DNA from 2 places in the Staphylococcus sp. TCBT05 genome. Region 2 is predicted to be linked to the other one. Evidence: a T-box and tRNA genes for the amino acid it is inferred to sense, from the RefSeq annotation. Region 2 holds a T-box; the other holds one or more tRNA genes.
The links. The T-box of region 2 lies ahead of serS (serine--tRNA ligase). A T-box ahead of a tRNA ligase gene usually reads a tRNA of that ligase, here a tRNA-Ser.

Region 1: it has a tRNA-Ser gene. The T-box ahead of serS (serine--tRNA ligase) is inferred to sense a tRNA for this amino acid. The anticodon was not compared.

What each region holds. Positions count from the first base shown of each region.
Region 1 is NZ_JBUQDQ010000005.1:6,250-10,697, forward strand. Features, by position in the region: gene treC (alpha,alpha-phosphotrehalase) at 1-440, opposite strand, end outside; gene treP (PTS system trehalose-specific EIIBC component) at 520-1,947, opposite strand; tRNA gene ACY191_RS00095 (tRNA-Ser) at 2,323-2,415, opposite strand; gene ACY191_RS00100 (glutamate synthase subunit beta) at 2,475-3,938, opposite strand; gene gltB (glutamate synthase large subunit) at 3,959-4,448, opposite strand, start outside.
Region 2 is NZ_JBUQDQ010000005.1:331,741-336,188, reverse strand. Features, by position in the region: gene ACY191_RS01480 (AzlD domain-containing protein) at 48-377, opposite strand; gene ACY191_RS01475 (AzlC family ABC transporter permease) at 374-1,069, opposite strand; gene serS (serine--tRNA ligase) at 1,574-2,857, opposite strand; T-box leader at 2,926-3,123, opposite strand; gene hutH (histidine ammonia-lyase) at 3,193-4,448, opposite strand, start outside.

The DNA of each region.
Region 1 (4,448 bases), 330 kb from region 2:
TTTCCCCCAAATTTAGATTCCCAGTTTGTCGGCGGTCTATTGTCTGCAGAGCGTCTAAAGAAATAATAATCTCTATATGGACTTTCTTGATCTTCATAGGCTTTTTTAAACCATTCGTGATCTGTAGAAGTATGATTGATTACAATATCCATCATGATTTTCAAGTTACGTTGATGCGCTTTTGCAATGAGTGACTTTAAATCTTCAATTGTCCCAAATCGCTCATTGATCTTATAGTAATTACTTATATCGTATCCGTTATCATTCATCGGAGACTCATACACTGGCGTTAGCCATAAATAATCGACCCCTAAATATTGTAAGTAGTCTAACTTTTCTATAATGCCTTGAATATCTCCTTCACCACTACCCGTTGTGTCATTAAAAGACTTCGGATAAATTTGATAGACGACTGATTTTCTCCAATCATTTTGTTCCATATTTAAAACCACCTTAAGTTATTATTTGAAAAAAACTCGCTAATATCATTTAGCGAGTTTAATTGTTGGCTGTCACGCCCTATTCATCGACAAGTTCTTTCGTTTCTTCTTTACTAAATCTTGATAAAAAGACTGTTAGTATAAATGGTACACATATCGCTATAATGATACAAATACCATATACTAACCAATATTCTTTTTGTATAGAAATAATTGCCGGTACACCTCCGACACCTACATTACCTAGCACTCTATTAGCGCCTATAAACGCACCCAATACACCTGATGTAATGATAGATGCAATAAATGGATATTTTAATGGCAAGTTCACACCAAACATCGCTGGTTCTGTCACTCCTAAGAAACCAGATATACCTGAAGTCATTGCTAAACCTTGTTCCTTGCCCATTTTTCTTTTTTTATAAATATACCATGCACCAAATGCCGCAGAACCTTGACAGATATTAGAAATAGCAAGGATTGGCCATAAATACGTTCCGCCAAGTTCGCTTCCCATCAATTGGAAATCAACAGCCAAGAACATATGATGTAAACCAGTGATTACTAGCGGCGCGTAAAACAGACCATAAATCGCTCCGCCTAACCAACCTGCATGTTCAAAAACAAATGTCACACCGTTTGTGATTCCAGTTCCTAACCATAATGCAAGCGGCCCAATAATGATAAATGACAAGAACCCTGTTATTAATAATGCAACAGGCCCAACGACTAGCATTTTAATAGAATCATGCACTACTTTATTTAAGCCCTTTTCAATCTGCGCTAATACATAAGAAGCCAACAGTATCGGCAATACTTGTCCTTGATAATTCAATTGTTTAATTTCTAAACCGAAGATATGCCAAGTTGGTATATGACCTTTAGCGATATCATACTGTGACACAAGTTGTGGGTTCATCAATACTAATCCGAGTACCAAACCTAGAATTTGACTACCACCAAACACTCTCATACTACTCCACCCAATAAGTGCCGGTAGGAAGATAAATGCTGTGCTTGCAATCACATTTATAATATTAGAAAAGTCGCCAAGTTGCGGAAATTGTTCAACTAATGGTTTTGGACCAAACAAACCTTTCATCGTCAATAAGTTGTTTATTCCCATTAACAAACCTGCAGTAACGATTGCCGGCAAGATTGGTATAAAGATATCTCCCAACAATTTAATCAATCTTTGAACCGGGTTACCCTTTTTAGCTGCGGCTGACTTTGCGTCTTCCTTCGAAGCTTCAGTCGTACCTGTTACTTCAACAAACTGTTTATATACTTCATCAACAGTTCCCGGGCCAATAACAATTTGGTATTGATTGTCCGCCTTAAACTGCCCTTTAACTAAATCGTTGTTACTCAATCTATCTTTATCCACTTTATCATCATCTTTTAAGACTAATCTTAAGCGTGTGACACAATGCGTTGCTGTGTCCAAATTTTCTTTGCCCCCAACCGCTTCGACTATATCTTCTACATCTTTCTTTTTCACAGCCATGATGATCCACTCCCTTACATTTTGTAATTAACCAAAGTATAACTTGTCTATACAAGTTTTGTAAAGGCTTTCATTTGAAAATGTTTTACTTCTTAAAGTAACCTATTGTAAAACGATAACAATTTATAATGTATAAGCACTTTTTAAGCGCAACTGGAACCATCAAGCTTACGACACTTAATAAAAAACTCAAATGTAAATAATATGATTAACGATATCTTCGACTATAGAATGTAATGGCTTTAACATGGATAGTTCGTTTCATAGCCACGTTCAATCTGTTATACATCTTTCACTGCAGACAAAAAAGACCACCACTTAATACATATTAAGTGGTGGTCAAATCTATTTATTAGTCTTGGTTTTAAAAAACAATGGCGGAGGAAGAGGGATTCGAACCCCCGCGAGCCGTTAAGCCCCTGTCGGTTTTCAAGACCGATCCCTTCAGCCGGACTTGGGTATTCCTCCAAACGAACACAATAATTATAATATTATAGCCCGTCATAAAAGTCAAACATTTTTTTGTGTTACACCAGTGTTTTTTCTTTCAAATATTCATCAACTGAATTCGCTACAGCTCTACCCTCTTGAATCGCCCATACGACAAGGCTTTGACCTCTTCTTGCGTCACCAGCAGCAAAGATATGAGGTTGATTCGTTCTAAAATCTTTATTATCAGCAACGATTTTATTACGTTCAGTTTGAATATCAAACGCATGAGGAACTGTTGTTTCTGTACCAATAAAGCCAATAGATAATAATACTAAGTCAGCAGGCCAATGGCGTTCTGTCCCATCAACAACGACCATGCCTTCATCCGTTTCTTCTAAAATTTGAGTATATACACCTTTAATATTTCCAATGTGATCCACATCATAACGCATTGTTTGTACACCGTATGCACGTGGTTCAAAACCAAAGCGTGATTGATATTCTTTATGTGCATAATCCATTTTAAATACCGGCATTGCCAATGGCCAATACGTATTTTCATCAAATTCTATTTCTTCTGGTTGTTTTGTGTATTTGTTAAATTGAACAATTGACTTGCAATTTTCACGTAATGCAGTTGCAACACAGTCTGCCCCTGTATCACCGGCACCGATAACAATAACATTTTTGCCTTCAGCTGTGATTGTAGGTTCACTCAATTCACCATTCAATACTTGCATTTGTTCAGTCAAATAATCCATAGCAAAGTGAATACCTTGACCCATACGTCCTTCTAATGGTAAATCTCTTGCATTTTGCGATCCTGTACAAAGAATAATAGCATCGTGACGTTCATTTAATTCCTCTCTACTGATGTCGACACCAATTTCCGTATCAGTTACAAACTCAATACCTGAATCTTGCATAATTTTAATTCTACGACGAATCACATCTTTATCCAATTTCATATTTGGTATACCATACATCAATAGACCACCTGCTTCATGCGCACGTTCATAAACAGTTACATTGTAACCTAATTTATTCAACTCATCTGCAGCAGTCAAACCAGCTGGACCACTCCCAACAATTGCGACCGTTTCATTTTTTCGTTCAGTCGGAATTGTCGGTTGTACCCATCCATTTTCATAAGCTTCATCAATAATTGTTCTCTCAATACCTTTAATAGCTACAGATTCACGATTAATCTTCATGACACATGACTGCTCGCATGGAGCTGGACAAACACGCCCTGTAAATTCCGGAAAATTATTTGTTTCGCTCAAACGTTCATATGCCGTTTTAAAATCGTGTCTATACACGAGATCATTCCATTCAGGAATATAGTTACCAATAGGACAACCTATCGTCTCTCTACCAAACGGTTCACCTGTCTGACAAAATGGTGTGCCACAATCCATACAGCGCGCCCCTTGTTCAGCCGCTTCCTCATTGGTAAATCTTTGTTGAAAAGCTTCGTGATTATTTAAACGATCAACTAGTGACAATTCATGTAGTTGTTGTTTTTCATAATTCATAAATCCTTTGAATTCACCCATGATAAATCCCCCCTCTACGATTAATAAACGGCACTCAATTGTTGTTCTGATTCAATATGTGTGCGTTTGTCATTAAATGCTTTTAATAAAGCTTCATCTAATTGACTTGAATTACGTTTTTGTAAATCTATTTTTTGCATCATTAATTTGTAATCTTTAGGTATCACTTTTACAACTTTATCAGCAATATTATCAAAATCTGCTAATATCTCTTTCGCTTTGGTACTATCGGTATATTTAACATGTGCTTCTAGCATCTCTTTTAATACTGAGCGTTCTTCCTTTACCGTAATAGCATCGAAATCAAGCGTATCTAACTTATGTTCTTTCTTAAACTGTTTAACGTCTGATGGGAAGATATAACTTACGCCTCCACTCATACCTTGGCCAAAGTTCTTACCAACATCACCAAGGATCACAATACGTCCACCAGTCATATACTCTAAACCATGATCTCCTATGCCTTCGACAACTGCTTGGACACCACTATTACGAATACAGAAACGTTCT
Region 2 (4,448 bases):
AATTATTGTCATTCTAACGGATATTAACTCTTACATCAATGAATTATTTAAAATAGCCATCTTAAGAGTGCCATTATTAAAATGCCTCCAATAATTGTAAAGGTTAGACTACGTGTGATAACTGCAATTAAGATTGTAGGTACCATCGTTATAATAAACGGGAAATTTAATGTGTAGCCAAGTCCATTGTCATGTTGCTCTATAACGCCATCTATAATTAATGCCGTGAATAGTGTAATTGGAATAAATGAGAGCCATTTGACGACCTTTTCAGACAACTGTATTTTCGTGATTAATATAAAAGGGATAACCCTTGTTAACCATGTAACTAACCCACACAACAAAATGATAATAAGCATATGTAGAGAAATCGTCATTTATCCATCACCACCCCAAGCATTGCCGCAACAACTGAAGCTAAAATAATCGCCAAGTATGACGGCATAAATAAACTGAACAATAACATCATAGCCACAACACAGATAATTAAGACAAAGTAAATTCTAATATGCGAGCGCTTTACCGCTTCAAATTGAGAAACCGCTAGAAAGATAAACATTGCTGTGATTGCAAAATCTAATCCTAAAGCATCCGGATGTTGTATGTATTTGCCAAATATAGCACCTGCAACAGATGACACTGTCCAAAATAAATACGCTGTAATATTTAAACCGTGTAGCCAACGATCATTTATCTTCTCACCTTTTAAATGTGGCGTGATAGCTACACCAAATGTCTCATCAGTTATAAGCGAAGAAAGCCCTAACCGATTTAACAATCCATAATCTTTATAATTCGGGGCTAATGTCATGCTTAATAAAAACATTCTCGAGTTAACTATGAATGCTGTAAGCACAATAGCCGTTATGGGTGTCCCTGAGATGACTAATGTACAAATTATAAATTGAGCAGCACCAGCGTAAATCACTAAGCACAATAATATAATTTCAAGAATACTAAAGCCAGAGGCTACAGCGACAATTCCAAATGATAATCCAACACCAGCATAGCCTAACAAAGTGGGGATACATTCTTTAACGCCTTGTTTAAATGTGATATGTTCTTTCATCATCTCACCCCTTGTTGATGTATTTTGATATTCACATTCTATTACAAACATTTAAAAACAACCATATCTTTTAGACTTCGGTATGTGTTACGTAAGACAAACTACAGTCTAAAAACGTTGCTATTACAGCAATTTTAAATTATTTTATAGACTCAGATTAATTTAGACCACCTGGCAGAAAAAGGTTTAACAACGCTACTATTAATTTGATTTTTAACCTTTTTTATATCGTTACACCTCCCCTACCCTCTTATGATAATTTGATAGTTACTTGCTTCCTGTATTTTAAAAATTAACTAGACTAAAAATTTGTTCAATATTTTGTATTAATATGGTTCACCTAATTAATAGTTAGGTAGATATGTCTTATTGCTAAATCACCATACTGAAAAAACGCAATTTGTATAAATCATGATAAATAAAAAGGCAATCTCAAAAGAAATTGCCTTTTCATTTGTCAGAGAACTGTACATCTCCGACGCTTCATTTATTATTTCATTTTAATTATTTAACTGGTCTAATTACAGTCTTGCCACCCATATAAGGAACAAGAGCTTCTGGAACAGTTACTGAACCATCTTCATTTTGATAGTTTTCGACAATAGCAGCAAAGGTTCTACCTACTGCTAAACCACTACCATTTAACGTGTGTACTAATTCTGGCTTAGCATTTTTATCTCGTTTAAATCTAATATTCGCACGTCTTGCTTGGAAGTCAGTAATGTTTGAACAAGAACTGATTTCTTTATAATCATTATAGCTTGGTAACCATACTTCTAAATCAAATGTCTTACTTGAACCAAAGCCAATGTCTCCAGTACATAAGATTACACGACGATATGGTAAGCCTAATTCTTCGAGAATTGCTTCAGCATGTGTTGTCATTTCCTCTAATGCATCAAATGAATCTTCTGGCTTTTCAAAGCGAACCATTTCAACTTTATCAAATTGATGCAAACGAATTAGACCACGTGTGTCTCTACCTGCTGATCCTGCTTCACTACGGTAACATGCTGACTGTGCAGTAAATTTCGCTGGTAATTCATCTGGAGCAATAATTTCATTACGGTAGTAGTTCGTTAATGGTACTTCCGCAGTTGGAATTGTGTATAGACCTTCCTTTTCAACTTTAAATAAATCTTCTTCAAATTTAGGCAATTGACCTGTACCATACATTGAATCAGCATTTACTAATTGTGGTACCATCATTTCAGTATAACCATGTTGTGTTGTATGCTTTGTGACCATATAGTTCATTAACGCACGTTCTAGTTGCGCACCTTCACCTGTTAAAAATACGAAACGTGCACCTGATACTTTTGCAGCACGTTCAAAGTTAACCATTTTTAAATCTTCTACTAAATCCCAATGTGCTTTTGCATCAAAGTCAAATTCACGAGGTGTTCCCCAACGTTTAAGTTCAACATTATCCTCATCTGAAGCACCTTCAGGTACATCATCTTGAATTACATTTGGAATGCGTGACAATTTATCATTTAATTCTTGATCAACTTGGTTTAAAGTATCATCCAATACCTTAATTTCATCACCTAATTTACGCATTGCAGCAATGGCATCATCTGCATCTTCTTTATTACGTTTCTTTTGCGCGATTTCACCACTGACTTTATTACGCTCAGCTTTCATTTCCTCAGCTTGTGCAATAAGTTGACGACGTTTGTCATCTAATTCTAAAACATCATCCACAACACTTTCTTCCATACCACGTTTTACAACTTTTTCTTTAACAAAATCAGGTTCACTACGGAATAATTTTATATCTAACATATGATTTCATCCTCTCATCAAATTTATATCTATTGGATAGTAACAAAAAAAGACCACATCCCCTAATTACAAGGGACGTGGTCTTGACGCGTTGCCACCCTATTTAACAGTCATTATAGACTGCGCTCTCACTAAAATAACGGCTAAAACCGATTGTTCACATATAAGTAGGTAGATTCATATTAAATATGATTACTTGTTCTCACTAACCACAAGCTCTCTGAAATCACGATATTAATACTACTTGTCCCACGAACAATATCTTATTAAGTTGTTTTAAATATAGCAAATAACATTATTATTTTCAAGAGAGAGCTTATTTATAACAACTTATTTTATTCATTATATGCAGCATCACGTAAATATTGTGCAACTGCTTCAATATCTTTATGAAATTGTCGATCTTCTGTAATTGATGGACAAATATGACGTAAAGTTTGAAATTTATCATACGTTTTAGGTGACAGTTTATCGATGTCTTTATACTCAACTGCTTGCAAGCCGATAATTGCTTCAATTGCTAAGACACGTCTTGCGTTTTCAATAATTTGATATCCGTGACGTGAAGCAATTGTCCCCATAGATACATGATCTTCTTGATTGGCAGAAGAGGGAATTGAGTCAACACTAGCAGGATGGGCAAGTGTTTTATTTTCTGAGACTAAACTAGCAGCGGCATATTGCATAATCATAGCACCACTTTGCAATCCTGGTTTAGGGCTTAAGAAAGCAGGCAATCCGTTATTTAATTGTGGATTGACTAGGCGTTCTAAACGACGTTCTGAAACATTAGCTAATTCGCTCACTCCGAGCTTTAAGAAGTCTAATGCGAAGGCTACGGGCTGACCATGAAAATTACCCCCAGATATCACAAGTGTTTCATCACCTTCATCGAAGATAAGTGGGTTGTCATTAGCAGCATTCATTTCAAATTCTAATTTTTCCTTAACATAATTCAATACTTGGAAACTTGCTCCGTGAATTTGTGGAATACAGCGTAAAGTATAGGCATCCTGCACGCGTATTTCACCTTGACGTGTTGTCAATTCAGAGCCTTCTAGCCAGTCTAACATACGCTCTGCTACTTCCATTTGTTCTTGGAAGTTTCTAACTTTATGTACATGCTCATTATAGGCATCTACTATGCCGTTTAAAGCCTGATGTGTAAACGCAGCAATCCATTCAGATTGATAGGCTAAACTTTCCGCTTCAATATAACTGATTACACCTTGCGCAGTCATCGCTTGAGTCCCATTAATCAATGCTAAACCTTCTTTAGCTTGTAATTGTAACGATTGATGATTCAATTTATTTAAGACGTACCGACTGTCTACTTCCTCTCCATTGAAATAAACACTACCTTCACCGATAAGTGCTAAAGCTAAATGAGATAGTGGTGCTAAATCTCCTGAAGCACCAAGTGAGCCTTGTTGCGGAATGACAGGTATAATTCGATTATTGATATAAAATATGAGTTGTTCAATTAAATCGACCGTCGCTCCAGAATGCCCCTTTAATAAGGTATTTAATCTCAACAACATCATCACTAATGAAACTTCTTCAGAAAATGGTTTACCAATACCACAAGCAT